2 regions of the Streptomyces graminofaciens genome follow, and region 1 is predicted to be linked to the other one. Evidence: riboswitches for the same ligand, from Rfam matches in the RefSeq annotation. Region 1 holds a riboswitch; the other holds the start of a gene.
What was found. A riboswitch is a leader RNA that binds a small molecule or an ion and turns the genes downstream of it on or off. The one in region 1 is predicted to bind ZMP and ZTP.

Region 1 (14,897 bases):
TGAGGATCACGAAGTCACCGGGAGCGACATCCGTGACACCCTCGCCCACCGACTCCACCACACCCGCGGCCTCGTGCCCGAGCAGGAACGGAAAATCGTCGCTGATCCCGCCCTGCTTGTAGTGCAGATCGGTGTGACACACCCCGCAGGCCTGGATCTTCACCACGGCCTCACCGGGGCCGGGATCCGGCACCAGGATCGTCTCCACCCGCACCGGCTCGTTCTTCCCCGGTGCGATCACGCCGCGTACTTCCTGCGCCATGGTGAACCCTTCCGTCGATCAATGGCAGGCGATCTCCGCCCATGGTCACCCTACGGAGTGACCGGCTGGTACAGGCCCCGGGCGAGGCGGATCGCTGGCCGAAAACGACGCCTTCGGCATATGCGCCTAGCCCTTCGCACCACTTCCATAAATACCCCCGGGGGTACCTCTGCTACGGTGGTCACATACCCCCGGGGGTACTCACTCCCCGGTGCTTGAGCGAGCAATGGACAACGAGGAGAGGAGCGCTGCCGTGTACTTCGTCGACACCATCGAGGTGCCTGGCCTGGGCAACCGCAGCTATCTGGCGGGTGGCCCCGCGGGCGCCGTGGCGGTCGATCCGCCGCGTGACATCGACCGGATGATCGCGGCCGCGGCCCGGCGGGGCGTGCGGATCGCGTACGTCGTCGAGACGCATGTCCACAACGACTATGTGACCGGCGGCCTCGAACTCGCCCGGCTGACCGGTGCCGCCTACCTGGTGCCCGCCGGGGCGCGCGTCGCCTTCGAGCGGATGCCGGTGCGGGACGGCGACACGGTGGAGGTCGACGCCGGTCTGACCCTGCGTGCCGTGGCCACGCCCGGCCACACCCCGCACCACACCGCGTACGTCCTGGAGGAGGCGGGCCGGGCGGTGGTCGCGTTCACCGGCGGTTCCCTGCTCATCGGCACGGTCGGGCGGCCGGACCTGGTGGAGCCCCGCCTGACCGGTGACCTGGCACGGGCGCAGCACGCCTCCGCGCACCGGCTGGCCGAGGGGCTGCCGGACGAGACGCGGGTGCTGCCGACGCACGGCTTCGGCAGTTTCTGTTCCGCCGCGCAGGCCACGGGCGAGGCCACGACCATCGGGCGCGAGCGGGTCACCAACGAGGCCCTGGTCAAGGACGCGGACACGTTCGTCGCCGACCTGCTCGCCGGGCTCGACGACGTCCCGGCGTACTACGCGCACATGGGTCCAGCCAACGCCGAGGGCCCCGCTCCCGTCGACCTCACGCCGCCGGCCCCGGCCGACGCGGCGGAGATCGCGGCGCGGCTGGCGGCCGGCGAGTGGGTGGTGGATCTGCGCAACCGGGTCGCGTTCGCCGAGGGGCATGTGGCGGGGGCGGTGAACTTCGAGGCGGAGGGGCAGCTGGCCACCTATCTGGCCTGGTTGCTGCCGTGGGGCAAACCGGTGACCTTGCTGTCCGAGTCGCCCGCTCAGCTCGCCGACGCCCAGCGCGAGCTGGTCCGGGTCGGCATCGACCGGCCCGCCGCTGCCGCCACCGGCTCGCCTGCCGAGTGGCTGCGCGCGGGCGAACGGCCGCGCTCGTTCCCGCGTGGCACCTTCGCCGAGCTGGCCAAGGTCCATGACGCCGACGGGACGGTGGTCCTCGACGTCCGGCGCGACTCCGAGCGGGCGGGCGGACACATCGCCGGGTCGCTTCACATCCCGGTCCACCGGCTGCGCGACCGGCTCGGGGAGATACCCGAGGGCACGGTGTGGGTGCACTGCGCCGGAGGCATGCGGGCGGGTATCGCCGCCTCGCTGCTGGACGCGGCCGGGCGGGACGTCGTGGCCGTCGACGACGGTTTCGCCGCCGCGGCCGACGCCGGGCTCCCCCTGTCACGGATCACCCCGGCGCGGGCCCACGCCCGCACGGGCGCCGAGGGTGACGCCGTACTCCTCGATGTGCGTGAGGCCGAGGAGTGGGCCGCCGGGCACGCGCCGGTCGCGGTGCACGCGCCGCTGTCCGCGCTGGCGGCCGGGGCACCGCTGCCAGGGCCGGCGCACGGTCGCCCGGTGGTCGTGATCTGCCGCTCCGGGCGGCGGTCGCAGCAGGCGGCCGCGCTGCTCAGGGCGCGAGGCGCCGACGTGGTGGATGTCCTCGGCGGGATGCGGGCATGGGCGGAGGCCGGGCTGCCGGTGGTGACCGAAGCACCGAAGACCGAGCTTCAGGCAGCCGGCAAGGCGAGGACCGAAGCACCGAAGACCGAGCTTCAGACGGCCGGCAAGGCGAAGACCGAAGCACCGAAGACCGAGCTTCAGACGGCCGGCAAGGCGAAGACCGAAGCACCGAAGACCGAGCTTCAGGCAGCCGGCGCGGCGAGGGCCGATGCCCCACTGATCGGCGGGGTGTCGAAAACCCCGCATGCGGCAGCGAGCGAGGCACTCGGCGCCGCCTTCGCGCACGGTGAGCCGACGGCGTGAGCACACTCGTTCTCGCCCTGGTCGCCGGGGGCGTGATCGGGCTCTCGCTCGGGGCGCTGGGCGGTGGCGGCAGTGTGCTGGCCGTTCCCGCGCTGATCTACCTGCTCGGCTTCAGCCCGGCCGCGGCCACCACCGCGAGCCTGGTGATCGTCACGGTCACCTCGGCCACCGCGCTGGCCGCGCACACCCGGGAGGGCACCGTCCGCTGGCGCGGCGGGGCGCTGTTCGCGGCGGCCGGTCTGGTGCCCGCTGCACTCGGCGGCGCGCTCTCCGCGCGGCTGCCGACGACCGTGCTGACCGGGGCGTTCGCCCTGGTCGCGGGCCTCGCCTCGTACCGGATGCTGCGGCCCTCCGCGACCCGGCGCGAGGAGTCGACCGTACGGACGAGCCGGGTCGCCCTGTCCGGTGCCGGGCTCGGCGGGGTCACCGGGATCCTCGGGGTGGGCGGGGGTTTCCTCGCCGTACCGGCCCTGGTGAACGTCGTGGGCCTGCGCATGCGCAACGCCGTCGGCACCAGCCTGCTGGTCATCACGGTGAACTCGCTGGCCGCGCTCGCGGCCCGGAGGGGTGCCGCCGAGAGTCTCGACTGGGCGGTCGTCGGGCCGTTCGTCGCGGCGGCGGTGCTCGGCGCCTGGGACGGCAAACGGCTCGCGGCCAAGGTCTCCGGGGACACCCTCCGGCGGATCTTCGCCTGGGTGCTGCTGGCGGTGGCCGCGTTCATGCTGGCCGACGTCCTCGTGTGAACCACGGGCCGCCGACCGCCACACGTCTGGGCTCAGCATGCGCCAACGCCGACGGAGCCCGTCACGCCAGCGACAGGAACAGCTTCTCCAGCCGCGCCCGCATCTGCTCCTTCGTCTCCCCGTTCCGCTCGTTCTTCTCCGAGTCGGTGAGGCACTGCTGCAGTCCGGTCGCGATGATCGCGAAGCCTGCCCGGTCCAGGGCACGCGAGGCGGCGGCGAGCTGGGTGACGACGTCCTCGCAGTCCCGTCCCTCCTCGATCATCTTGATCACCCCGGAGATCTGCCCCTGGGCCCGACGCAGCCGGTTCAGCACCGACTTGAGCTCATCACCTTCGAACTGCAGCTCCACGATCACTCCTCTATATACCCTTGGGGGTATTTTACCTCCCCGGGGACGCACCTCCCTGAATCGCTCCCGATTCGCTCCCGATTCGCGCCGGATTCACGCCCGATTCACTCCCGTTTCCCCTCCCGAAAGGATCGCAGCACACCATGCCCACTCCCCGTACCCCCGACGCCGCCGGCTCCCTCGACGCCGACCAGGCCCGCGAGCGGCTGCCCGAGCTGACCGTCCTCGACGTCCGCACCCCCGGCGAGTACGCCTCGGGGCATCTGCCCGGCGCCCTGAACCTCCCGCTCGACCAGTTGGAGCGCGCGCTGCCCGCCCTGAAGGAGTCGAACGCCGCTCTGCTGATGGTCTGCGCGTCGGGGGCCCGCTCCGAGAAGGCGTGCGCGCTGCTCGCGAAACACGGCGTCACGGCCGCCACGCTCTCGGGCGGTACGAGCGGCTGGGCCTCCCGGGGGCACGAACTGCACCGGCCGGCCACGACCGCGCGGGCCGGCTGGGCGATGGAGCGCCAGGTCCGCTTCACCGCCGGCACGCTCGTCATCGCCGGGCTCGCCCTCGGACTGCTGCACCCCGCCTGGCAGTTGCTCGCCGCGGGCATCGCGGGCGGTCTGGTCTTCTCCGCGGTCACCGACACGTGCGGCATGGCCGTGGCCCTGGGGAAGCTGCCGCACAACCGTCCGCGCCCGGCCGACCTGGACGCGACACTCACGGCGCTCCGGGCACGGTAGTGCCCTTCTGATGGACCTCCGTGGAGGATGGAGCGGCGTTCGGTGCGCACGTCGGCCTCATGGGCGCGGTCGCGGACGCCGCCCTGGCCGGCGGGGGCGAGGCGACCGGCGTGACACCGCGCCGCATGCTGCCGTGCGAGATCACCCACGACGGGCTCAGCGAGCTGGAGTTGCGAGGCCCGGACGGGCGTCGAACTGCTGGGGCAGGACGGGGTGGGCACGTATCTGGAGCCGGGCCCCGGCGACGTGCCGGCCCTGATGCTCGACGAGTGCCAGCCGGGGCGACGGCACCGCGCAGGTCCTCGCACGGCCCGGGACCGGAGGTCGCTGGTCGGCTGACAGAGAACGCGTTCCCGGTGCTCCTCGCCGCAGACGTAGGCTGTGGATTCCGCCCCCGGTCCCCACTCCCCCACTGTCGCGAGGAGCCTCGTGAGCACCCTTGAAGCAAGAGCCGAACAGCCCACGTGGCGGCTGCTGTTGGGCTATGTACGGCCCCACCGGTGGGCGTTGCTGCTGGGCGCGGTGTTGTCGCTCGTCACCGGTGCCGCGGGGCTCGCCCTGCCGCTGGTGGCCCGGGAGCTGATCGACGACCTGTCGCACGACCGGACGGTCACCTGGGCGCTGCTGCTGATGTCCGTGCTGGTCGTCGCCAACGCGTCGGTGGGCGCCCTGGGTTCGTACGTGCTGCGCCGCACGGCCGAGTCGGTGGTGCTCGGCGCGCGGCGCGCCCTGTCGTCGTATCTGCTGCGGCTGAAGATCACGGCGGTGGACCGCAGCGAGCCGGGCGATCTGATGGCGCGGATCACCTCCGACACGACCCTGCTGCGCGAGGTCACCACCGACTCGCTGGTGGGCCTCGGCACCGGCGGTCTCACGCTCGTCGCGACGGTCGTGATGATGGGTCTGGTCGACCCGGTGCTGCTGGCGGTCACCCTCGGCGTGATCGCGGGCGCGGGCGTGGTGCTCGGGGTGATCGTGCCGCGCATCAACCGGGCGAGCCGGGCGGCGCAGAACGCGGTCGGGGCGATGGGTGCCTCGCTGGAGCGGATCCTCGGCGCGCTGCGCACGGTCAAGGCGTCCGGCGCCGAGCACCGCGAGGAGGAGACGATCCACGCGGCGGCGAAGGAGTCGTGGCGGCAGAGCGTACGGGCGGCCAAGTGGTCGGCGGCCGCGGGCAACACGGCCGGGCTCGCCATGCAGATCGCCTTCATCACCGTGCTCGCGGTGGGCGGCGCCCGGGTCGCGACGGAGGCCATCGACGTGGGCACGCTGGTCGCGTTCCTGCTGTACGTCTTCTATCTGATGTCGCCGATCCAGCAGGTCGTGGGCGCGATCACCCAGTACCAGACCGGCGCCGCCGCGCTCTCCCGCATCCAGGAGGCGCTGCACCTGCCCGCCGAACCGGCCGCCCGCCCCGCCCCGCTGCCCGCCCCCGACGAGGCACCGGCCTCGCTCTCCTTCGACGAGGTCCGCTTCCGGTACGCCGACGACCTGCCGTACGTCCACCACGGCGTGACCTTCACGGTCCCCGCGCGCGGCATGACCGCGTTCGTCGGCCCCTCCGGCGCGGGCAAGACCACGGTGTTCTCGCTCATCGAGCGGTTCTACGACCCCGAGGCGGGCGTCATCACGGTCGACGGCCGCGAGGTCACCGAGTGGGAACTGCCCCGGCTGCGCGCCGCGATCGGTTACGTCGAGCAGGACGCGCCCGTGCTGTCGGGCTCCCTGCGCGACAACCTGCTGCTGGGCAACCCGGACGCCGACGAGGACGAGCTCACTCGGGTGCTGAAGACGACCCGGCTCGACGGCCTGGTCGCGAAGCTCCCCCAGGGTCTGGAGACCCTGGTCGGCCACCGGGGCACCAAGCTCTCCGGCGGCGAACGCCAGCGCGTGGCCATCGCCCGTGCCCTGCTGCGCCGGCCACGGCTGCTGCTGCTCGACGAGGCGACCAGTCAGCTGGACGCGGTGAACGAGGCGGCGCTGCGCGACACGGTCGCCGATGTGGCCCGTACGACCACGGTGCTGGTCGTCGCGCACCGGCTGTCGACGGTGACGATGGCCGACCGGATCGTGGTGATGGACGCGGGCCGGGTACGAGCCGTCGGCACGCACCGGGAGCTGGTGGCGGGCGACCCGCTGTACGCGGAGCTGGCGGCCACGCAGTTCCTCGCGGCGGCCGGCTGACGCGGGTCGCGACGGGGGGTGCGGGACGGGCGCGGCCATGTCCGCGACCCGGTGCAGTCGTTGCAGCTGGTTCAGGTCGTGGACCTGCTTGAGGTCGGCGAGCCGGGCGGAGGGGCGCGGCATGGCGGCCTTGTGCTCCTCGGGGATGGCGTACGCCGATGAGCGAGTCGAGCGTCGCCGTCGGGCTGATGCCCGGGTCCAGGGCCTCGGCGGTGCCCGCGCCGGCCATCGGTGCGGCGAGTCCTGTGATACCGGCCGGCCGCCCACCCGTCAGGTCCGTCGGGCTGCGCTTGCCGCGTCCGGCCCGGCGGAGGAGCCTCGTAGGTGAGGCCCTCAAGGCCCGCCCTCCGCCGGGCCGCGGCCTTCGAAGGAGGTCACCATGGGCACTGCGGCAGGCCCCGCGTTCGACACCGAAACGCTGCGCCGGGGCATCGAGGAACACAACGCGACGACGCTGTTGTCGTTGTACGCGGACGACGCGGAAATGCGTGTCGTGGACCGCAACACCCAGCCCAGCCACCCCTTGGTCAAGCACGGGCGCGGCGAGATCAGCGAGTTGCTGACCGACGTCTACGGCCGCGACATGACCCACAAGCTGGAGCAGTGCGTCATCCAGGGCGACCAGGTCGCCTTCACCGAATCCTGTCTCTACCCGGACGGGGTACGGGTCCTGGCCACGTCGATGATGTCCCTCAAGGACGGCAAGATCGTCGACCAGACCGTGATCCAGGCGTGGGACGAGTAGGCGGACATCCGATGGCGGTCCGTCTGACCTGGAACTTCTCGGGCCGGGCCACGCTGGGCGGCCACCGGTTCCGCACGCGGCGGCCGGGGCCGGTGACCGAGACGGGCCGGTGGCTGTCGGCCGCGCTCGTCCGTACGGCCGTGCGCGCGGCCCGCCCGCGCCGGCTCCGTCCGGCGGCGGCACGCGCCCCACGAAGACTCCACCGTCGGTGATCGGGACCCGACGCTCAGGCGGGTACGCCCAGTTCGTCCAGCAGCCGGTGCATCCGAGCCACGGTGAGCGCGGGATTGGAGGCCGCCTGGAACGCGGTCCACTGGTCGCGCAAAAACTCCTCGATCCTGGCCGCCGGGAGCCGGGGATCCGCAGCCGTCTGTCGGCACACCCAGTCGGACTCGTCGCGGCTGAGGCGCTCGATCTGCTCCGGTGTCGCGTCCGGGTCGTGCACGGCGAGGCGTCGCCGGGCGGGGTCGGGATGATCCGCGTACCGGGCGAGGCCCTTCCGCGGGAACTGCGGCAGCCTCAGCATGTCGTAGGTGGTGTAGCCGCTCCATTCAAGGACGGTCCGCAGCAGTACCTCGGCCGGGGCGTCGGGCTGGTACTCGCAGATGAACAGCCGGACCACGAACTGCTCGTCCCCGGCGAGGAGTTCGACGAGGTCGGCCGGGAGCGCCGGATGGACGGCGGCGGTGCGGCGCAGCCAGGGGTGGGCGGAGTTCGCGCAGGCGCGCAGGGCGTCGGAGTCGCCGTCGAGGGCCAGGACCCAGCCGAGCCGGCCCAGGCTGTCCTTGCTCTCGACCTTGTAGTCGATCGCCGCCCGCTGTTCCTCGGTGAGTTCGGGGCGTGCCGAGACCGCCCGTCGTACGTCGTGCTCGGGGTCCGTGGCGAGCCGGGCCACCAGGTCGGGCGGCAGCGACGGGTTGGCGGCGAGCGCCTCCCTGTCGTACGGGTCGTCGAGGTCCAGGAGTCGCTCGGCGGTGGCGCGGGGCAGCCGGGCCTCTTCCAGGACGCCTCGGCGCTCGTGTCTCTCCACACCTGCGAGCACTTCGTCGGTGTGGGCCTCGTCGGTGCGGCAGGCCTGCCGGGCGGCGGCGCGGCGCACGCCGGCGTCGGGGTCGGCGAGCAGCGCCGCGTGGACATCCGGGGCCAGCAGGTCCCAGGCCCGGCACACCGCTTTGCGGACCCAGGGGTCGTCGTGCCCCGCGTTCGCGGCCAGGATGCGGTCGGGGATGCTCGACGAGCAGGCCGCCATCTCGCGTACGACGCGGTCGGGAGCGGACAGCAGCCGCGCGTACGTCTCGTCGGGCAGGGGTTCGACCGTACGGTGGTACGGGCGCGGGCCGTCGGCCAGCTCCAGACGCACCCTGCGTTCGGGGTCGTCCACGAGCCGCGCCCGGTCGGCGGGCGCCGCCCCCGAGCTCTGGGCGAACACGCCGCGCACCCGCCAGTTCTCGTGGGTGACGAGCGCGTCGACGACGTCGGCGGGCAGCCCGGACCGGTTGAGCAGGTAGTCCCAGGCGGCCTTGGCCTCGGGCCGCAGCAGCCGGAGCAGGACGTCGCTGCTCGCGGCCTCGTTCCGGGCCAGCCCCCGCAGAACCTCTTCGCGCGCGTACGTCATCGACCGGCTCCCCCCGTCGCACCGGCCGCTCATCCTACGAGTTACTGTGGGCGGCGAGCCGTGACTGGCGCTGAGGTGGAGTACCACCGGGGAGCGGCCCGAGGTTTGAGTTCCTGCCGCGCGCCTGGGCGATTGTCGACGGTTTCCCGGACGCCCAGGAGCGGCTCATGCCCCAGTCAGCATCCACGACCACACCCACCACGTCCCCGGCCCGCCTCATGGACGGCACGGCTCTCGCCCGGCGGATCGTCGAGACGACGGCCGAGCGCGCCGCCGCGTTCACCGCGCGTACGGGTACGTCCCCTTGTCTGGCGACCGTGCTCGTCGGCGAGGACCCGGCCTCCGTCACCTATGTACGCATGAAGCAGAACCGCTGTCGCAAGGCCGGCATCGTGTCGCGGCACGTGGCGCTGCCCGCCGAGACCACCACCGCGGAACTCGTGCACACCCTCACCGCCCTGTCCACCGACCCGGCCGTGCACGGCATCCTGCTCCAGCACCCCATGGGCGAACACATCGACGAGCGGGCCGCGTTCGAGGCGATCGCGCCGGAGAAGGACGTCGACGGGGTGACCCTCAGCTCGTACGCGGCGATGAGCTTCGGCCTGCCGGGCTTCCAGTCCTGCACGCCAGGCGGGATCATGCGGCTGCTCGACGCGTACGACGTGGACCCGGCCGGGTCACGGGCCGTGGTCGTCGGCCGCAGCGCGATTCTCGGCAAGCCGGTCGGGATGCTGCTGCTCGCCCGGGACGCCACGGTGACGTACTGCCACTCGCGGACGAAGGACCTCGGGGCGGTGGTGCGGGAGGCGGACATCGTGGTGGCGGCCGTGGGGCGGCCCGAGCTGATCCGCGGCGAGGACATCAAGCCGGGGGCGGTCGTGATCGACGCCGGGTACAACCCGGGCAACGTGGGTGACGTCCACTTCGCGTCGGCCGTCGAGCGGGCCGGGCTGATCACGCCGGTGCCGGGCGGAGTCGGCCCCATGACGATCGCCACGCTGATGGAGCAGACCGTCACGGGCGCGGAACGGCAGCTGGGGCTCTGAGAGCCTGCGACGCGGCGAGGGTGCGTGCGTGCCGTGCCATGCGGCGTGCGCTCGGCCGGGGTTCGGACACCGGGCTCCGACGCCCCGGCGGCCTCTTTCGGACGTTCGCCGTACGGTACGGGTGCGCGGCGGGCGTCCGCCGCCATACTGGCCCACGTGCGTGTGGCGATCATGACGGCGGGTTCCCGGGGCGATGTGGCCCCGTACACGGGTCTGGGGCACGGGCTGGCGCGGGCGGGGCACGAGGTCACCCTTGTGACGCACGGGCGCTTCGAGCCGCTGGTGGCGGGATCGGGGGTCGGCTTCCATGCCCTGCCCGTGGATCCGAGGGCCGTGCTGGAATCCCCGCGCGGACAGGGTCTGCACCTAAGCGGCAGCGGGGCGGGAAAGCTGTTCCGGGCGGTACGGATGGCGCGGGACGTGGTCGGCCGGATGGTCGGCGACGTGGTGGCCGCCGCCCGGGCCAGTGACGTACTGCTGCTCTCACCGACCATGGCCCCGCTCGGGCACGCCGTCGCCGAGGGGCTGCGCCTCCCGAGCATGGGGGTGAACCTCCAACCCCTGGCCCCTACAAGGGAGTTCGCGCCGCCGATGACCGGGGTCCGCTCCTGGGGGCCGGTCGGCAACCGCGCGGCCGGGCACGCCGTCAACCTGGCCGTGGAGTCGATCTTCGCCGGGGAGATCCGGAGACTGCCCGCCGCCCACGGCGTTCCGCGCACGGCCACCGGACCGCGCACCCGGGAGCGCCGGGGCTGGCCGGTGTTCCACGGGTTCAGCCCCCGCGTGGTCCCCCGTCCCGGTGACTGGCGGGACGGACTCGACATCACCGGGTACTGGTGGCCGTACGACCGCGAGGACCGACTCCCGCCCGATCTCCTGGACTTCCTGGACGCCGGGCCGCCCCCGGTCTTCGTGGGACTGGGCAGCGCCACCGTGCCCGACCCGGAACGGCTCAGCTCCGAGGTCGTACGGGCGCTGCGGGCGGCCGGGCTGCGCGGGGTGATCCAGCGGGGCTGGAGCGAGCTGCGGGGCGGCGGCGGCGACATGTTCACGGTGGGCGAGGTGCCGCACTCCCTGCTCTTCCCGAGGACGGCCGCGGTCGTCCACCACGCGGGCGCGGGCACCACCGCGGCGGGCCTGCGCGCCGGGGTCCCGGCGGTGCCGGTACCGATCCAGTTCGACGGCGCCTTCTGGGCCTCCCGCCTCACCGCCCTCGGGGTGTCACCGGGCGCTGTCCCGCTGCGGGGGCTCACCGCCGCCGGGCTGGAGACGGCGCTGCGCCGGGCGACCGGCACTCCGTCGTACGGGCGCCGGGCGCGGCAGGTCGCCGAGGAACTGCGGGCGGAGGACGGGGTGGGTCCGGTACTTGAGGCGGTGAACCGGTTGGCGGGGTGAGCGGACGACGGGCCGTGCCCTTGGAACGGACGACGGGCCGTGCCCTTAGGGGTGTGGAAACTGGCGCGACCGGCGCCCCTCGCCCCGCAGCCGCCGCTCATCGGACGCCCCGCCCCCTGACGCGCCGAACGCCCGTCTGAAGGCCGCCGCGCCCGTCACGCCTCCGGCCCCCACCCCACCGGCCGCAATATCCCCAGCAACAGCCCCACCAGTTCGTCCACCACCTCGTCGAGACCCGCGTCCACCCAGCCCGCCTGCCAGTCGTGGAGAAGCCCGTTCACGCTGCCGATGAACGCGGCGGCGGCAATGCGGTAGTCACGGTCGGCGGCCTCTCCCCGGGCGGCGGCCGCCGCGGCCTCGGCGCAGATGAAGTCGATCCAGCGGGAGCGGCGTTCGAGTCGCTGGCGCTCCAGGCGGGGGCTGACGCCGATGATCTCGGTGAAGGTGATGCGCAGGCGGCGCGGGTCACCGGTGACGTTCGCGGCGTAGGCGCGGAACGCGGCGGTGACCCGCTCGTCGACCGGCCGGCCCTCCACCGAGGCGAGCCCGACGAGGGCGGCCTCCTCGGCCCAGTCGTTGACCTGGAGATGGAGCGCGGCCAGCACGTCCTCCAGGGTGTGGAACTCCTCGTAGAACTGGCGGGTCGACAGGCCCGCCGCCTCACTCAGCCCCGCGACCGTCGTCGCCCGGAAGCCGGGGCTGTCGCCGAAGAGCTGGAGGGCGGCGTCGAGGAAACGGCTGCGGCGCTCGGCCCGACGCTCCTCGGCGGACCTGCCCCCGTAACGGCCGGTGGGCTGTTTGAGCCTGCCCGCCACGCTTGTCCTCCCAAAACCTCACCCGTTCGACGACCAGTTCGGCCGTCGGTCGATTTTGTCGTGTCCGTGGGGTTGTGGAAAACCACACCCCTTCCTTACTTTCCAGTAAGTCCACTCTGAACGCCGTTGTATTCAGATTGACATCTTTCCGTTGCCTCTTTTCCCCTTCCCTGAGCCGCCTTGTCATGCCCCCAGCAAGCAGGAGGAACCTCTCATGACCGTCTCCCCCACCCGCCGCCGTCGCAGAACCCGCCACCTGTTCGCCGTCGGCGCCGCTCTCGCGCTGACCGCGTCCGCCGCCGCGACCGCCACCCCGGCAGCCGCGGCCGATCTGCGGGAGGTGATGTTCGTGGGCAACAACTGGGAGGGCACCGCGGACGTCATCAAGTCCACCGGCGACTTCTCGAAGATCGGCCGGATCAATGTCATCCCGGACAAGGCAGCGCGGATGGCGGAGATCAACGCCGACCCGATCAAGTGGATCTACTTCATGGCGATCCGCAACGGCGTGGGCGAGGGCAACGACCAGTTCGTCGACGACATGTACTCGACCCCGGACGGCTCCTCGATGGTCGTCTCCCGGCCGAGCTTCGCCGACGTGGTCTCCATCAACCTCACCACCGGCGCCATCAACTGGCGCTTCCCCGTGTCGGGTTACCGCTCCGACCACATGGCGGTCTCCCCCGACGGCAAGCGCGTCGCCGTCTCGGCCTCGATCTCCAACACCGTGCATGTGCTGGACATCGTCACCGGCAAGCAGCTCGGCTCGTTCAGCACCGGCGACAAGCCGCACGAGAACATCTTCACCAGCGACGGCAAGTACATCTGGAACATGGCCATCGGTGATGTGAACACCTCGACCGACGCCCCGTGGCTGGACTGGACGAAGGGCGACCGCAAGATCACGGTCGTCGACGCGACCACGTACAAGCAGGTCAAGGTCATCGACATGCGGGACCGGCTCAACGCGATCGGGCTGACCGACTACTCGGACGCGGTCCGCCCGGCCGCCTTCTCGCCCGACGAGACGAAGCTGTACTTCCAGGTGTCGTTCTTCAACGGCTTCTTCGAGTACGACATCGCCACCGACAAGATCACCCGCACCAAGACCCTGCCGAAGAACTCGGCGACGAGCGACGACCGCACCACCTACGTCAACGACTCGCGCCACCACGGCCTCTCGATGAAGCCCGACGGCACCAAGCTGTGCGTCGCGGGCACGATGGACGACTACGCGACCGTCGTGGACCGGGCGACCCTCCAGGAGGGCCCGCTCGTCACCGCCTCCAAGCCGTACTGGGCGACCGTCAGCGGTGACGGCAAGTCCTGCGTGATCTCCGAGAGCGGCGCCGACCAGGTCACCGCGATCGACTTCGCCACCGGCAAGAAGACGGTGTCCGTCCCAGTCGGCGACCACCCGCAGCGAGTGCGTCTCGCGCACGTGCCCGCCAACTGGACCGGACCCTCCGGCAGCTGAACCGCTAGCTGAACTCCGAGGCCAGCCACCCCGACAGCTCCGTCCGCGCCGCGTTCAACTGCGCCGCGGTCGGGGCTGTCGCGCCGTTGGTGACCAGGGCGTAGTGCAGCTTGCCCGAGTCGGCGGAGGTGAGCAGCAGCCGGCGGCTGCCGGTGCCGCCCGGCTCCTTGGCCGCGGCGATCGGCGTCGACGTCGTGTACGCCGGCGGGGAGGACGAGACCCCGAGGTCGGACACCACCGTCGTGGAGGCGGTGGGGAAGGACGCCGGCAGATGCAGTTCCGTCGGCTCGGTGCTGCCGTCGGAGCGCCAGACCAGCAGGGCGTACTGCCCGGAGCCGACGAGCGAGGAGACGCCCGGCAGTGAGCTGGGCACCGGGTTCCACGTCAGTGTCGTGGAGCCGTCGCGCGAACGGTCCTCGTAGGTGAAGGCGAGGGCGCTGCCCGCGGTGGCGCTCGGGTAGATCCGGTCCAGCATCCGGGCGTCCTGGCGGAGCACGGCCGTACCGGAGTCGTCGAGGCGTACCGCCGAGAGGTCCTCGTCGTTCCAGCCGTCACCCGCGACCTGCACCTCGTCGGGGTTGTCGTTCATCAGCTCGTGATGGCGGCCGTTGTAGATGTCCCACTGCCACTGGGAGCCGGAGAGGACCGGGCCGGAGGACGCCGGGTCCGACCACCAGTTCACGCCCTTCACCCGGGAGTCGAGCGCCTGGTACATGGCCTTGTAGACCGTGGGCGCCTTGTCGGAGACCGACCCGGAGAGCGGGTGCCCGAACTCGCTGACGATCGCGGTGGTGCCGCCCGCCGTCGCCCGGTCGCGGACGGTACCGAAGTCGTTCACGTACTGGCCGTTCTCCGCCTTGCCCCACATGAAGACGCCGGAGATCGCCTTCTGGTCGTAGAAGTGGGTGTTGAAGACGTAGCGCGGTCCGATCGTGCCCGCGTCGAGCAGTCCGCCCTCCTGTTTCTGGAAGTCGATGTTGGCGTTCCAGAAGAGGTTCGGCTCGACGAAGGCGGGCTTGGACTGCCAGCCCGCCGCGTCCATCCGGGCGCGGAACTTCGTATAGAACGGCCAGAGAACGTTCTTCTCCCAGGTCCGGCTGGTCTGCCCCGAGTCGAGGGTCCCGAAATGCGGCTCGTTCCACGGGTCGAAGCCGACGAGGCCCTGGAACTGGGCGGCGGTGAGGTTCGACTTGAGATACGTCATCGTCTTCTGCGCGGTGTCCAGGAAGGAGTCCTGGACACCGTAGGTGTTGTGCCAGAAGTCGTACGTCGACTTCGTCACGGCCGCGTTCGAGGTGATGTTCTGCCCCCAGAACGGGCAGATCCCGCAGTACTCGTCGGGGTAGT
Region 2 (14,897 bases), 3.2 Mb from region 1:
AGAAGAACATCCGCGTGCTGCGCGTCCCCGACAGCCCCGCCCACCCCGTCGAGGTCAAGCCGATCGACGGCGGCGCGCTCCTGCAGGTGACGGACCGTCTCCAGGCCGACGGCGACGACCCCGCCAACTGGACCCTCGCGACCGGCGAGGCGCTCTCCGCCGACGAGCTCCAGCAGCTCGCCTTCGCGTGGAAGGCGTGCCGGGCCGTGAAGTCCAACGCGATCCTGCTCGCCAAGGACGGCGCCTCGGTCGGCGTCGGTATGGGCCAGGTCAACCGCGTCGACTCCGCGAAGCTCGCCGTCGAGCGGGCGGGCGCCGAGCGCGCGCAGGGCTCGTACGCCGCCTCCGACGCGTTCTTCCCGTTCCCCGACGGGCTGGAGATCCTCACCGAGGCCGGCGTCAAGGCCGTGGTCCAGCCGGGCGGTTCGGTCCGCGACGAACTGGTCGTCGAGGCCGCGCAGAAGGCGGGCGTCACGATGTACTTCACGGGTACGCGCCACTTCTTCCACTGAGTCGCCGATCCGCCTGTACGGCTGGGGCCTGTCCGGTGATCCGCTGGACAGGCCTGAGGGCCCGCCGGTACCCCCGGCGGGCCCTCGCCGTTCACGACCATGTGCTCAGGCCCTAGGGTCTCTGGGCCCTAGGGCGTGTTTCGAAAGTCCCGTCTGCCCCGCGACGCCTGGCACGGCACCTCGCCGCGTTGTCGGGGTCGTCCGCGTACGCCCAGTACGCGGACGACCCTCCGCCTTGCGACGCACCGCACCAGACGCCGCGGGCCCCGCCCTCCGGGCGGACGACGCCACTTTCGAAACACGCCCTAGGTCGTACTGCGCAGAGCCGCCCAGGTCGCGGCGTTGACCCGGCCGTTGGCGTTCAGGCCCTTGTCGCTCTGGAAGAGCCTGACCGAGGCGCGGGTGTCCTTGCCGAAGTTGCCGTCCACTCCGGCTCCGCCGATGCTGTAGCCGCGCTTGCTGAGCATGCACTGCACCTGCAGGACAGGGTCGCCGGTGTCGCCGCGCTTGGTGAGTTCGCTGCCGGAGTAGTACGCGCAGTCGGAGATCCACGCCGGGGTGGAGGGCTTCGTCGGGGCATCGGTGGGGGTGGCGCTCGGGGCGGTGCCGCTGTCGCCGCCCTCCCCGTCGCCGTCCGATGTGTCGTCGGTGGGGTCGCCGGCCCCGGGGGTCGTGTTCGTCGAGCCGGAGGAACGATCCTCCTCGATCTTCGAGCCCTTGCCCTCCTCCTCGTCGCCTTCCTCTTCCTCCTCCTCGCCCACCTTGCCGTTCGCCTTGCCGCTCGCCTTCTCGGTCGAGGGCGAGTCGGAGGCGGCGGGCAGGGCGGAGACCGCGGCGTCGCGCGCGGAGCCCTCCGCAGCCTCGGAGGAGGACGAGGGGTCGCCGATGGCGGGACGGGTCGCGAACCACGCGGTCACGGCGAGGACGCACACGGCGAGCGCGGCGACGACCACGAAGTACGGCCGTTTTCGGCGGGCCCGGTTCGGCGCCTTGCCCTGACTTCCCGCCGCAGCCCCCGCAGCCCCCGCGGCCCCTGCGGCCCCCGGCATCTCCGGAGCCGGCCCGAAGCCGGAGACCGGATCGGCGGCGCCAGCGGACGCGGCAGCCGACGCGGACGCGGGATTCGACCCGGCGGCGAGCCCTGATCCGGCGGCGAGGCCCGATCCGCCCGCACCCTCCCGTCGCGTGGACGCCCGCAGGTGAACGGTCTCCTGGGCCGTCGCCCGGGACAGCAGGACGGCGGCTTCCCGGCGGGCCCGCAGCCGGGAGTCGAGGGGTTCGGGCCAGGGCAGTCCGGGGCCGAGCCGGGCGGCGGCGGCCGTCGCGGCCTCGACGAGCCCTGCCGGAGTGGGCCGCCCGACGGGGTCCTTGTCGAGGCAGGCGGTGAGAAGCGTCGACAGGTCGGGGTCCAGGGCCAGGAGCTCGGTCATGACGTCCGGCCTGGGCTCCTCGAACGCCACCCGGTGCATGACGTCCACCCCGGTCCCGTCGCCGAACGGGGCGTGCCCGGTGACGGCGTACACAAGGGTCCCGGCGAGGGAGAAGACGTCGGAGGCGGAGTCGCAGCGGCCGTCGCGCAGATACTCGGGCGACATGTACGCGGGGGTGCCGACGCGGTTGCCGGTCGAGGTGATCGCGCTGCTGTCGACGGCCTGCGAGATGCCGAAGTCGATGACGTGCACGCCCCCGGTCGAGAGCAGCACGTTGGACGGCTTGAGGTCGCGGTGCACGACCCCGGCGGCGGCCAGCGCCGACAGCGCGTGGCCCAGCTCGCCGACCAGCCGCCAGGCCCCGGCGGACGTCAGCGTGCCGCACTCCTGGACCGCGTCGGCGAGGTTGAGGCCCGGCAGGTACTGCGTGGCCATCCAGAGCAGCTCATGCTCGTCCTCGAAGCCCGTGCCGAGTAACGAGGGCGCGTACTGCGTACGGACCCGCTCGTGCACGATCGCCTCGCGCTCGAAGCGGCGCCGGAACCGGACGTCCTCGGCGTACTCGGGCCGGATCACCTTCACCGCGGCGAGCCCGGGCCCGTCGTCGGCGGGGCTGGCCAGGTACACCCGCCCCATCCCGCCGCTGCCGAGCAGCCCGAGCGGTACGTACGGGCCGAGGCGCGCGGGGTCCGAGGACTTCAGCGGAGTGGCGCCGGCCTGCGCCAGCGCTGCGTCACCGGAGGCCGGGGAGTATGACGGCAGGGGCTGCCGCTGATCTGACATGGTCCCCCCGGAGTGGTGTGCTCTGGCCATGCGTTGCCTCAACGGTCCATGTGGCAACACCAGTTCAGCGAGAGACTACCCGCGAGGGCCCGGACGGCCCACCGATTCCGGATCAGTGGGCCGCACGGATTTGTATGTCTGCTGTCGAAGAACGACCGGATCGGCAGCTTTCCCGCTCGCTGTGGCGCCCGGTAATGGGAGGTACGGCCCTGCGGGCGCGGGGGCTCAGTAGCGCGGGCGGTTGAACCACTGACCGGCGTCCCGCTTGCTGCAGAAGACGATGATCAGGATGCCGAGCGCGAGGCTGATCAGGGCGAAGACGTTGGCGCTTATGAGGCTGACCACGCTGAAAGCCGTGACGAAGGAGGCATAGACGATCGCGGAGATCCGGATGCCGTTGCCCCCGGTGGAGAACTTCGTCGCGGTGAGGATCCCCCAGGCGGCGAAACCCAGGGCGACGACGCCGAAGGCGATGAACACGCCGGCGCCGAAGTTCGCGATCGTGTCCGTGTCCTCCGAGGAGAGCGAGCCGTCGGCGTTGGCGCTGTCCGAGATGTAGTCGGCGAACCAGGCGCTGGCCACCATCAGCGCTACACCGCCGATCACCTGGAACGCGCCCAGGACGTACAGCATGATGCGCGCGCCCTTCACACCGCCCGGGATGGCGACGGGCCCGTCCGGGTAGCCGCCGTAGCCCTGCGAGACCGGCGGCGCCGTCGGGTAGCCGTAGCCGGGCTGCTGGGGCGGGGTCTGCTGCGGGTATCCGTAGCCGGGGGCGGGCGGCTGCTGCTGGGGCGGCGGGCCGTAGGGGTTTTTCGGGTCGCCGAAGCTCATGGCGGTTTTTCCTCCGTTGCCTTGTGCGGGGACGCGCGGCACGGGTCGGAGGAAAGCCCTGATCTGTGATCTGTATGACGCGGTTACATCCCCCCGGCAGTGCCCGCGGCACTGTGCCCACAATCGTTTTATATGCCCGCTCTCTTGTCCAGCGGCATTCCTCGTGTGTTGTGCAAGTGCAACACATTCCGATCATGGCTGTGATGGGCCGACGCACCCTCCGCAGCCCCTCTTCGTCCGTCCACGAGGTGGCCGGATTGGAACCGGGGCCCCGTCATCCGCGAAGATTGGACCCATGACCGCCCAGATTCTCGATGGCAAGGCCACCGCAGCCGCGATCAAGTCCGATCTGACCGCCCGGGTGGCGGCGCTGAAGGAGAAGGGCGTCACGCCCGGCCTCGGCACGATCCTCGTCGGCGAAGACCCCGGCAGCCAGAAGTACGTCGCGGGCAAGCACCGCGACTGCGCGCAGGTGGGCATCGCCTCCATCCAGCGCGAACTGCCCGCGACCGCCACCCAGGAGGAGATCGAGGCGGTGGTGCGGGAACTGAACGAGGACCCCGCCTGCACCGGCTACATCGTCCAGCTGCCGCTCCCCAAGGGCATCGACGAGAACCGCATCCTCGAACTGATGGACCCCGACAAGGACGCCGACGGCCTCCACCCGATGAACCTCGGGCGCCTCGTCCTGAACGAGCCCGCCCCCCTGCCCTGCACCCCCAACGGCGTCCTCACCCTCCTGCGTCAGTACGGCGTAGAGATCAAGGGAGCCGAGGTCGTGGTCGTCGGCCGCGGTGTCACCATCGGCCGCCCGATGCCGCTCCTGCTCACCCGGCGCAGCGAGAACGCGACGGTGACCCAGTGCCACACCGGCACCCGTGACCTGTCAGCGCACCTCAAGCGCGCCGACATCATCGTGGCCGCCGCCGGCTCCGCCCATCTGATCCGCCCCGAGGACGTGAAGCCGGGCGCCGCCGTCCTCGACGTCGGGGTCTCCCGCTCCGCCGAGGGCAAGATCGTGGGCGACGTCCACCCGGGCGTCGCCGAGGTCGCCGGCTGGATCTCCCCGAACCCCGGCGGTGTCGGCCCGATGACCCGCGCCCAGCTGCTCGTCAACGTGGTCGAGGCGGCGGAGCGCAGTGTCGGCTGACGGCGGGTCGGACCGGATGGTGGACAAGAGGGCGGACGAGGGGGTGGACGAGGTGGCGGAGAAAGCCGCCGAGCAGGCCGCCGAACAGACGGTGCGGGACGCGGTGAGCGCCCCCGACGCCGAGGGCCGACCCGTCCGGGCCACCCGGCGCTTCCCGAGGTTCACGAGGGACACCGCGCGCCCCGAGGGCGGTGGCCGCGCCGCCTCCGGTGACGCGCCGGCCCCCGCCCGCCAGTGGCCGATCCTCGTCGTGCTGTGCGCAGTGGGCCTCGGCCTGCTGCTCACCGCGATGGACGTGTTCCGCTGGGGCACCCTGCTGATCGGCGCCGCGCTGCTCGCCGGCGGGGCGCTGCGCTGGGTCGTACCGGACGTCGGCATGCTCGCCGTCCGCTCCCGCTTCACCGACATGGTCACCTACGGCGTCCTCGGCACGGCCATCGTGCTGCTCGCGCTGATGGCCCAGCCGGACCCCTGGCTGGAGCTCCCGTTCCTCGGCGACACGCTGCACTTCACGGTGGGCGAGGAGACGGGCTGAGCGCCGAGCCCCTGTCGTCGTCGGCATCGAGACGGCGGCCCGTCCCCTCCCCCGAGTAAGGACGAACCGCCGTCCCGATCCACACTCGGGTACGGCGAACGCCCTGTTCAACAGCTGTCGGGCCGCTGTGGCACGGAAGTGACCATTCCGCCAAGGTGTCCGCATCCGGCCACGACGGCGTCGTCCGCACGCCATGTGCGGATGGGCGGGGTGGGCGGGGGCGCGTAGGGGTGAGCGGGGGAGTGCGAAGTGGCGGCCGGGAGCCGTCGCGTCGGCCGTGCGCCTTCCGGTCGGAACCCGTGCTCCTTCCGGTGGGAACCGGTCCGCCCACCGGCTTCGTCACTTGCTCAGACCCTTGCCGCCCCCCTGCCCGCACCGCGCGCAGACCCCTGTTCCCTGGTCAGACCCCGCCCGACACCGAGGAGGCAGCCGATGGGCGCGTGGCAGCCGCTGCCGGACGAACTCCCCCCGGAGGTACGGCACTTCGTGGAGCAACTGCGGCTCCTCAAGGACCGCACCGGCCTCAGTCTGGTCGCGCTCGGCGCGCGCACCGCGTACAGCAAGTCCTCCTGGCAGCGCTATCTCAACGCCACCCAGCCGCCGCCCCGGCAGGCGGTCGTCGCACTGTGCCGGGTCGCCGGCGAGGACGCCGAACGCTTCGGAGTCCGCTGGGAAATGGCGGTACGGGTCTGGCCGCGTACCGCGCCACCGGGCGGGGGACCGGCGGGTGCCCCGGAGCGGGCCGGCGAGCCGGGGCAGGCGGGCGAGCCCGAGAGCGGCGCGTACGAGGACGACCCGACCGTGCCCTGGTGGGACGTCCTGGTGGAGGAGCCGAGCCCCCGGCAGCCCGGCCGTATCGCCCTCTACGCGGCGCTCGCGGTCCTCGCCGTCCTGGCCCTCGTGGGCGCCGCGCTGATAGGGGCCGTCACCCTGACGTGAATCGCCCTCGGGCGCACATCACCCGACGGGGGACGGCCCCTAGGGCCCTTCCAGGGCCTGTCAGCCCCGCCAGTCGTACGCGGCGAGCTTCCACTTCGAGCCGATCCTGACGTGGTACTTCCCGTCGATCCGCTTGAAGGTCACCTCGTGCGCGACGCCCGAGTAGAGCACGTCGCCGTTGTTGTACGGGCCGTCCAGGAAGCCGTCGGCCTGGCCGAAGGTCTCCTGGCCCGCGATGCCGTCGATGTACTCCAACTCCTCCTGCGCCTGCCAGTACTTGGTCGCCGAGCGCGTCTTCGGGCCGAAGATCCCGTCGATGTCGGAGGCGGTGAAGGTGTGCAGACCGCCGTTCGCGTCCTTCCACTTGGCGCCGTCGGCGTACAGCACGCTCTGCCACAGCCGCGTCGCGTTGCTCCTGGAGTGGCTGCTCACGGACAGCGTGCCTTCGTCGCCCCAGTCGTTGTACGCGGATCCGGTGCCGTCGACGACATGTGGCCCGGAGGCAGTGGCGAGCGGAGCGGCGGCGCCGAGCGCGAGCCCGGCGGAGGCCGTCACGGCGACGGCCGCGAGCAGCAGCCTGGTCCTGGCCTTGGGCTTGTGGTGCATGTGATCCCCCTGGTCCCCGTGCTTTCCTGGCCATCACCGAGGTGTACGAGCCCTAAGAGTCGTACGGGTTCCGTTCGACCCGTGAGCCCGGGCATGTGTGGCCGTTGTGCCGATGTGTTGACAAGTTCGAGGATTTGCCGCTGATCTGCTCAACGCCAGGGCTAATGTGGGCATTCGGGATGGTCCGGGACGTCCCGTGCGCAGGCCTGGGGTTTCGTCCGGCGGCACGGGATGCCGTACGGGACGTCGGTGGGACACTTGGGGACCCGGAATCAGGGGTGCGCGACGGCGCACGCCCCGGCCCGAAATGCTCCCGCGCGCCCCCACCCCGGGAACTGACAGCTCGGCCTCGCGCATCCCATGGGGTAGTGCGGGACAAGGGCGGACGGGGACCGTCGGCGCGGGGGAAAGTTCAGGCACGTTCGGGGGGAAGAGGGGGAAGCAATGCCTCGTTGGAGGGCCTTGCCCGATGAACTCGATCCGCAGGTCAAGGAGTTCGCCGGCCAGCTGCGCAGGCTCGTCGACCGCAGCGGGTTGAGCATCGCGGCGGTGGCCGACCGCACGGGCTACAGCAAGACGTCCTGGGAGCGGTACCTCAACGGCAGACTCCTCGCGCCGAAGGGCGCGATCGTCGCTCTGGCCGAGGTGACCGGTACCAATCCCGTCCATCTGACCACGATGTGGGAGCTGGCCGAGCGCGCCTGGAGCCGCTCGGAGATGCGCCACGACATGACCATGGAGGCGATCCGCATCTCCCAGGCGCGCGCCGCGCTGGGGGACACGGGGTCGCAGCCGTCCGCCAAGGGCAAGAGCGGCAGGGCGAGCCGGGGCGCGACCGCGACGCCGGGTGTGGCAGGTCCGGCCGGAGTGTCCCCGACGGTTCCGCCGCAGGCACCGCCGCCGGGGGAGGAACGCAGGCCGTCGTACGGGAGTTCGCCTTCGCGGTCCGCTCCTTCCGACCCTTCCGCACCGTCCCCATCGCCGTCCGGCTCGTCCTCGTCCCCGTCCCCGTCCTCGCCTTCGTACGGTGGGGGAAGCGGCTCGGCGGGCACGGCTGGTCCGGCGCGGGTGGGCTGGGGGGTCACGCCGTCGCCGTCGGACCGGCCGGGGGTGGCGTCGCCGTCGTCCTCCCCGTCGACCGAGGCGGGGGCTTCGGCGTCGGGGGCCGCCGGGGTTCGTACGCCGGGCGGCGCGTCTGTTCCGCCCGGGGTGTTCGGGCCCGTGCAGGGGCTCGCCCGGCCCGACGGCGGCGGGTCGCGGCCGAAGCGGCGGGTGGCGATGTTCTTCGCGGGGGCCGTCGGCGCGCTCGTCTTGATCGCCGTGGCCTTCCTCCTGACCAGGGGCGGCGGGGAGAACGAGGCGGGGGACAAGTCGCCGGTGTCCCCGACGCCCTCGATCAGCACCAACTCCGACCTCCCGGCCGGGGTGAAGTGCAGCGGCAAGGACTGCGATGGCAAGGACCCGGAGAGCATGGGGTGCATCGGCGACCTCGTGAAGACCACCGACTTCGCCACGGTCGGCGCGGCCCGCGTCGAGGTCCGCTACAGCGAGACCTGCGGCGCCGCCTGGGCCCGTATCACGCAGGCCACGCAGGGCGACGAGGTCCGGGTGACGGTGGGAAAGACCAAGCAGACGGCGGCGATCGAGGCGGCCGGGGACAACATCGCGTACACGATGATGGTCGCCGTGAAGGACGCGGGCGACGCCACGGCCTGCGCGACGCTGGCGACCGGGGAGGAAGGGTGCACCGGGTAGATGCCGGGGGCTTCGGTGCGGTTGTCGCCTCCGACGCCTCCGACGGCTCGACGGCTTCGGCGAGTTCGGCACGCTCGGCGGGTGCGGTGAGGGCGCCTCGACGTCGTAACGCAAAGTAATCGCCGTACGGGGGGAATGGGATTCGGAGTCCGGGGCAGACGGGACAGTACCCCCACGGGAGTCCGGCCCGCCCGGGAGATCCCCCCCTCCCGGCCCGGCATCCCCAAGGCGGCCGCCCTGGTCCTTCTCTCCCGGACCGGGGCGGCCGCGTCTCCTTTTGCGGGCTGTTGGAGTGCGCCGTCGGGCGGGCTGTGGGGTGGGCCACACGGACCCGGACGTCCGGGATCCCGGATGCGCGATAGCCTGACCACCGATCTCTCTTGATGCCAAGAGATCGATCATTTGTACGTCCCACAGGGGCAGGGACGCCCCACCGCCAGCTGTCATACGGAGAACGCCATGACCCGCACTCCCGTGAACGTCACCGTCACCGGCGCGGCCGGCCAGATCGGTTACGCCCTGCTCTTCCGCATCGCCTCCGGCCAGCTGCTCGGCGCGGACGTGCCCGTCAAGCTCCGCCTGCTGGAGATCACGCCGGCGCTCAAGGCCGCCGAGGGCACCGCCATGGAGCTCGACGACTGCGCCTTCCCGCTGCTTCAGGGCATCGACATCACGGACGACCCGAACGTGGCCTTCGACGGCGCCAACGTAGGCCTGCTCGTCGGCGCCCGCCCCCGTACCAAGGGCATGGAGCGCGGCGACCTGCTCGAGGCCAACGGCGGCATCTTCAAGCCGCAGGGCAAGGCCATCAACGACCACGCCGCGGACGACATCAAGGTCCTCGTCGTCGGCAACCCGGCCAACACCAACGCCCTCATCGCCCAGGCCGCCGCGCCGGACGTCCCGGCCGAGCGCTTCACCGCGATGACCCGCCTGGACCACAACCGCGCGCTGACCCAGCTGTCGAAGAAGACGGGCGTGCCGGTCTCCGAGATCCAGAGGCTCACGATCTGGGGCAACCACTCCGCGACCCAGTACCCGGACATCTTCCACGCCACGGTGGCCGGCAAGAACGCCGCCGAGGTCGTCAACGACGAGAAGTGGCTCGCCGAGGACTTCATCCCGACCGTCGCCAAGCGCGGCGCCGCCATCATCGAGGCCCGTGGCGCCTCGTCGGCCGCCTCCGCCGCCAACGCCGCCATCGACCACATCTACACCTGGGTCAACGGCACCGCCGAGGGCGACTGGGCCTCCATGGGCATCCCGTCCGACGGTTCGTACGGTGTGGCCGAGGGCCTCATCTCCTCCTTCCCCGTCACGGTGAAGGACGGCAAGTACGAGATCGTCCAGGGCCTGGAGATCAACGAGTTCTCCCGCGCCCGCATCGACGCCTCGGTCCAGGAGCTGGCGGAGGAGCGCGACGCGGTCCGCGCGCTCGGCCTCATCTGAGAAGCGCCGTAGTCGGTTCTGAGAGGCCCTGCCCCCGGTTCGCCCGGGGGCAGGGCCTTTTCCCGTCACGGCCGCCCGCCGCGCCGTGCCCGCCGCCCCCAACCGAAGCCCTGGCCACGGCGTCCCGCGCGGTCGCATCGAACTCCGTACCCCCGTCATCGGTCCGTTCGGGGGGCCGGTTGGCGGGCCCGCGGAATCGATCACTAGTCTGACCGTCGGTCCAGCGGTGGCCGGTACCCGGATGGCCGATTCACTACGTCGTCGACGTACGCCACGCCGGCCCGCACCAGCACACACGCCCGACGGGGGAGCACACATGGGAGAGCAGCGCAGACGTCTGCGGTCCAGCACGGTCGTACTCGGTGGCATGGGCGTCGTCGCGGCGGCTCTCACCTCCTGCGGCTCCGAACCGGACCGCCGCTGTGTCGACCGCGACAGCTACGACATAGCCAACGGCTACAAGATCGTCGCCGACAGGAACTGCAACTCGACGTCTTCCTCGTCTAGCAAGAGTCGCAAGACCAGCAGCGGCAGCAGCAACCGCAAGTCGGCCGGCACCGTCGACGCCGCCTGGTACTACGACGCCGATGTCACCGGACAGTGGGCCGACTACGGCACCTTCAGCCGCAGCGAGGCCGTCGACCGGGACGGCTTCGGCTGCTCGGGCTCCGGCTCCGGCGGCGGCTGACCCGCCGGGGAGGCAGAGCCATGGAACGCCGCACGATCGAGCCCCGCCCCGGCTGGCAGCAGACCGTCGAGGAACAGGGGCTCATCTACCCGCTGACCCGCCACCCGGACGGCTCCCTGCGGCCCTACTGGGACGAGAGCGCCCACTACGTCTTCTCGCTGCCCGAGGTCGAGGCGCTGGAGGAGGTCGTCGAGGAACTCCACCGGATGTGCCTGGCCGCCGCCGCGCACATCGTCGCCGAGGACCGCTTCGCCGACCTCGGCATCACCGACCCGCGCCTCGTCGACCTCGTCGCCGAGGCCTGGCACCGGCGCGCCGAACTCCCCTCCGTCTACGGCCGCTTCGACCTGCGCTACGACGGCACCGGCCCCGCCAAGCTGCTGGAGTACAACGCCGACACCCCGACCTCGCTCGTCGAGGCCGCGAGCGCCCAGTGGTTCTGGATGGAGGAACGCTTCCCGGGCGGCGACCAGTGGAACTCCCTCCACGAACGACTCGTCGACGCCTGGAGGAAACAGGCCTCCCTCCTCCCGCCGGGCAGCCCCCTCTACTTCGCGCACTCCGCTGCCGACGAACTCGGCGAGGACCTGATGACCGTCGCCTACCTCAAGGAGACCGCCGAACAGGCCGGCCTCGACACCGGCTGGATCCCCATGGAGGACATCGGCTGGGACCGCCTCTCCGGCCGCTTCGTGGACAAGAAGCTCGGCTTCATCCGCAGCGTCTTCAAGCTCTACCCCTGGGAATGGCTCACCACCGACCGCTTCGCCCCGCACGTCCTCGCCACCCTCGACAACGGCGGCGGCACGGGGACCACGATGTGGATCGAGCCCGCCTGGAAGATGCTCCTCAGCAACAAGGCCCTCCTGGCCGTCCTCTGGGAGCTCCACCCCGGCCACCCCAACCTCCTCCCCGCCTACCTCGACGGCCCCCGCGAACTGACCACGACCAACGGCTACGTCGCCAAGCCCCTCCTCGGCCGCGAGGGCGCCGGCGTCACCGTCCACCCGCCCGGCAGCGACCCCGTCGTCCGCGAAGAACCCTGCTGCTACCAGGAGTTGGCGCCCCTGCCCGCCTTCGACGGCAACCACGTCGTCCTCGGCGCCTGGGTCGTCGAGGACGAGTCGGCAGGCCTCGGCATCCGCGAGTCGTCCGGGCTGGTCACGGACGGGTACGCCCGCTTCCTGCCCCATGTGATCCTGTGACGGCCGCCGTCCCGCCTCGTCGTTCGTATGGTGGACGCGGGCGGCCGCCGCTCGCGGGTGCCCGATAGGGTGATCGACGGGCCGTGACTGGCGCGCTGGGATGGGACCGACCATCGGGGAGCGGCCCGCGCAAGATGAGTGCCGTGCGCCTGGGCCGTACCGTGAACGCTGAACGCAACGTCCGGAGGTCCCCATGTCAGCCGAGCCCCTCTCCACCGAGTCCACCGCCTTCCGCAGTGCTCTCGACGTGATCCGCGCCGTCGAGCCGCGCGTGGCAGACGCCATCGGCCAGGAGGTCGCCGACCAGCGCGAGATGCTCAAGCTGATCGCCTCCGAGAACTACGCCTCCCCGGCCACCCTCCTGGCCATGGGCAACTGGTTCAGCGACAAGTACGCCGAGGGCACCGTCGGCCGCCGCTTCTACGCCGGCTGTCGCAACGTGGACACCGTCGAGTCCCTTGCCGCCGAGCACGCCCGCGAGCTCTTCGGCGCCCGCCACGCCTATGTCCAGCCGCACTCCGGCATCGACGCCAACCTCGTCGCCTTCTGGGCCGTCCTCGCCGACAGGGTCGAGGTCCCCTTCCTGGAGAAGACCGGCGCCCGCCAGGTCAACGACCTCTCCGAGGCCGACTGGGCCGAGCTCCGCCAGGCCTTCGGCAACCAGCGCATGCTCGGCATGTCCCTGGACGCCGGCGGCCACCTCACCCACGGCTTCCGCCCGAACATCTCCGGCAAGATGTTCGATCAGCGCTCCTACGGCACCGACCCCGCCACCGGCCTCATCGACTACGAGGCCCTGCGCGCCTCCGCCCGTGAGTTCAAGCCGCTGATCATCGTCGCCGGCTACTCCGCCTACCCCCGTCTGGTGAACTTCCGGATCATGCGCGAGATCGCCGACGAGGTCGGCGCCACGCTCATGGTGGACATGGCGCACTTCGCGGGCCTCGTCGCCGGCAAGGTCCTCACCGGCGACTTCGACCCGGTCCCGCACGCCCAGATCGTCACCACGACCACCCACAAGTCGCTGCGCGGCCCGCGCGGCGGCATGGTCCTGTGCGACGACTCCCTCAAGGACCAGGTCGACCGCGGCTGCCCGATGGTCCTCGGCGGCCCCCTCCCGCACGTCATGGCAGCCAAGGCGGTAGCCCTGGCCGAGGCCCGGCAGCCGGCCTTCCAGGACTACGCCCAGCGCATCGTCGACAACTCCCGAGCGCTGGCGGAAGGCCTGATGCGCCAGGGCGCGACCCTCGTGACCGGCGGCACCGACAACCACCTCAACCTGATCGACGTCGCCACCTCCTACGGCCTCACCGGCCGCCAGGCCGAGGCCGCGCTGCTCGACTCCGGCATCGTCACCAACCGCAACGCCATCCCGGCCGACCCGAACGGCGCCTGGTACACCTCCGGCATCCGCATCGGCACGCCCGCGCTGACCACGCGCGGTCTCGGCATCGCCGAGATGGACGAGGTCGCGGGCCTGATCGACCGCGTCCTGACCACGGCCGAGGCCGGCACCACCAAGTCGGGTGCGCCCTCCAAGGCCTCCCACGTCCTCGACGAGAAGGTGGCCGAGGAGATCGCCCAGCGGGCGACGGACCTGGTGGCGGGCTTCCCGCTGTACCCCGAAATCGACCTCGGCTGATCGACGCCCGCAGGGGCGGCCAACCTGAAAGGGGCGCGGGGCCGCATTCATCTGCGGCCCCGCCGCGAGGCGCGACCAGCCACAACGGTCCGCGGTCCCCACACACCGAAACCACTGCCCACCTCTCGGGCCAATGTCCCTCTCACCCTCTGAGAGAATGGTGAGCATGGCTTCTGACCGACCCCGCGTGCTCTCCGGAATCCAGCCCACCGCAGGCTCGTTCCACCTCGGCAACTACCTGGGCGCCGTGCGCCAGTGGGTGGCCCTGCAGGAGTCCCACGACGCGTTCTACATGGTCGTCGACCTGCACGCGATCACCGTCGCGCAGGACCCGGCCGACCTGCGGGCCAACACCCGCCTCGCCGTCGCCCAGCTGCTCGCCGCCGGTCTCGACCCGGAGCGGTGCACGCTCTTCGTGCAGAGCCATGTCCCCGAGCACGCCCAGCTCGCCTGGATCATGAACTGCCTCACCGGCTTCGGCGAGGCCTCCCGCATGACCCAGTTCAAGGACAAGTCCGCCAAGCAGGGCGCCGACCGCGCGAGCGTCGGCCTCTTCACGTACCCGATCCTCCAGGTCGCGGACATCCTGCTGTACCAGGCCAACGAGGTCCCGGTCGGCGAGGACCAGCGTCAGCACATCGAGCTCACCCGTGACCTCGCCGAGCGCTTCAACGGCCGCTTCGGCGAGACCTTCACGATCCCCAAGCCGTACATCCTGAAGGAGACGGCGAAGATCTACGACCTTCAGGACCCGTCGATCAAGATGAGCAAGTCGGCGTCGACCCCGAAGGGGTTGATCAATCTGCTCGACGACCCGAAGGCCACCGCCAAGAAGGTCAAGAGCGCCGTCACCGACACGGACACGGTGATCCGCTTCGACGCCGCGGAGAAGCCGGGCGTCAGCAACCTGCTGAGCATCTACTCGACCCTCACGGGGACGGGTATCGCGGAACTCGAGCAGCAGTACGTCGGCAAGGGCTACGGTGCGCTCAAGACGGACCTCGCCGACGTCATGGTCGAGTTCGTGACGCCGTTCCGGGAGCGCACCCAGCAGTATCTGGACGACTCGGAGACGCTCGACTCGATCCTGGCCAAGGGTGCCGAGAAGGCGCGTGCCGTAGCCGCGGAGACGCTCTCCCAGGCGTACGACAAAGTCGGCTTCCTCCCCGCCAAGCACTGATCCGTACCACCGCGCGCCCTGAGCCCGGGCCGCACCACCGCAGAGCGCCGCACATCACTCCGGCTGCGCCTGCCCCCGGCACCGCCATGGCCGTACAGTCGATAGCCGGTGCCGCCCCGACGGCCGACCGACGCACGACCACGAACGACACAGCGCACGACACGACGAAGGAGACGACGTGGGGACCGT

Region 2: it holds a riboswitch for ZMP and ZTP, as region 1 does, so the genes downstream of both, SGFS_RS35945 (glycine hydroxymethyltransferase) here and SGFS_RS49950 (bifunctional 5,10-methylenetetrahydrofolate dehydrogenase/5,10-methenyltetrahydrofolate cyclohydrolase) in region 1, are expected to answer to the same signal.

What each region holds. Positions count from the first base shown of each region.
Region 1 covers NZ_AP018448.1:11,318,500-11,333,396, reverse strand. The annotation lists gene SGFS_RS50000 (S-(hydroxymethyl)mycothiol dehydrogenase) at 1-262, opposite strand, end outside; partial or broken gene SGFS_RS49995 (MBL fold metallo-hydrolase) at 516-1,859, shown strand; gene SGFS_RS49990 (rhodanese-like domain-containing protein) at 1,932-2,450, shown strand; gene SGFS_RS49985 (sulfite exporter TauE/SafE family protein) at 2,447-3,193, shown strand; gene SGFS_RS49980 (metal-sensitive transcriptional regulator) at 3,255-3,542, opposite strand; gene SGFS_RS49975 (rhodanese-like domain-containing protein) at 3,686-4,270, shown strand; gene SGFS_RS49970 (ABC transporter ATP-binding protein) at 4,700-6,454, shown strand; gene SGFS_RS49965 (nuclear transport factor 2 family protein) at 6,834-7,199, shown strand; gene SGFS_RS49960 (hypothetical protein) at 7,211-7,411, shown strand; gene SGFS_RS49955 (hypothetical protein) at 7,426-8,814, opposite strand; ZMP/ZTP riboswitch at 8,865-8,951, shown strand; gene SGFS_RS49950 (bifunctional 5,10-methylenetetrahydrofolate dehydrogenase/5,10-methenyltetrahydrofolate cyclohydrolase) at 8,982-9,863, shown strand; gene SGFS_RS49945 (glycosyltransferase) at 10,035-11,258, shown strand; gene SGFS_RS49940 (TetR/AcrR family transcriptional regulator) at 11,414-12,073, opposite strand; gene SGFS_RS49935 (YncE family protein) at 12,288-13,550, shown strand; gene SGFS_RS49930 (glycoside hydrolase family 5 protein) at 13,555-14,897, opposite strand, start outside.
Region 2 covers NZ_AP018448.1:8,162,044-8,176,940, forward strand. The annotation lists gene purH (bifunctional phosphoribosylaminoimidazolecarboxamide formyltransferase/IMP cyclohydrolase) at 1-512, shown strand, start outside; gene SGFS_RS35895 (serine/threonine-protein kinase) at 818-2,725, opposite strand; gene SGFS_RS35900 (hypothetical protein) at 2,951-3,559, opposite strand; gene SGFS_RS35905 (bifunctional methylenetetrahydrofolate dehydrogenase/methenyltetrahydrofolate cyclohydrolase) at 3,855-4,709, shown strand; gene SGFS_RS35910 (DUF3017 domain-containing protein) at 4,726-5,244, shown strand; gene SGFS_RS35915 (helix-turn-helix domain-containing protein) at 5,677-6,183, shown strand; gene SGFS_RS35920 (peptidoglycan-binding domain-containing protein) at 6,244-6,789, opposite strand; gene SGFS_RS35925 (helix-turn-helix domain-containing protein) at 7,234-8,544, shown strand; gene SGFS_RS35930 (malate dehydrogenase) at 9,004-9,993, shown strand; gene SGFS_RS35935 (hypothetical protein) at 10,310-10,681, shown strand; gene SGFS_RS35940 (glutathionylspermidine synthase family protein) at 10,702-11,886, shown strand; ZMP/ZTP riboswitch at 11,960-12,048, shown strand; gene SGFS_RS35945 (glycine hydroxymethyltransferase) at 12,080-13,528, shown strand; gene trpS (tryptophan--tRNA ligase) at 13,695-14,708, shown strand; gene SGFS_RS35955 (2'-5' RNA ligase family protein) at 14,887-14,897, shown strand, end outside.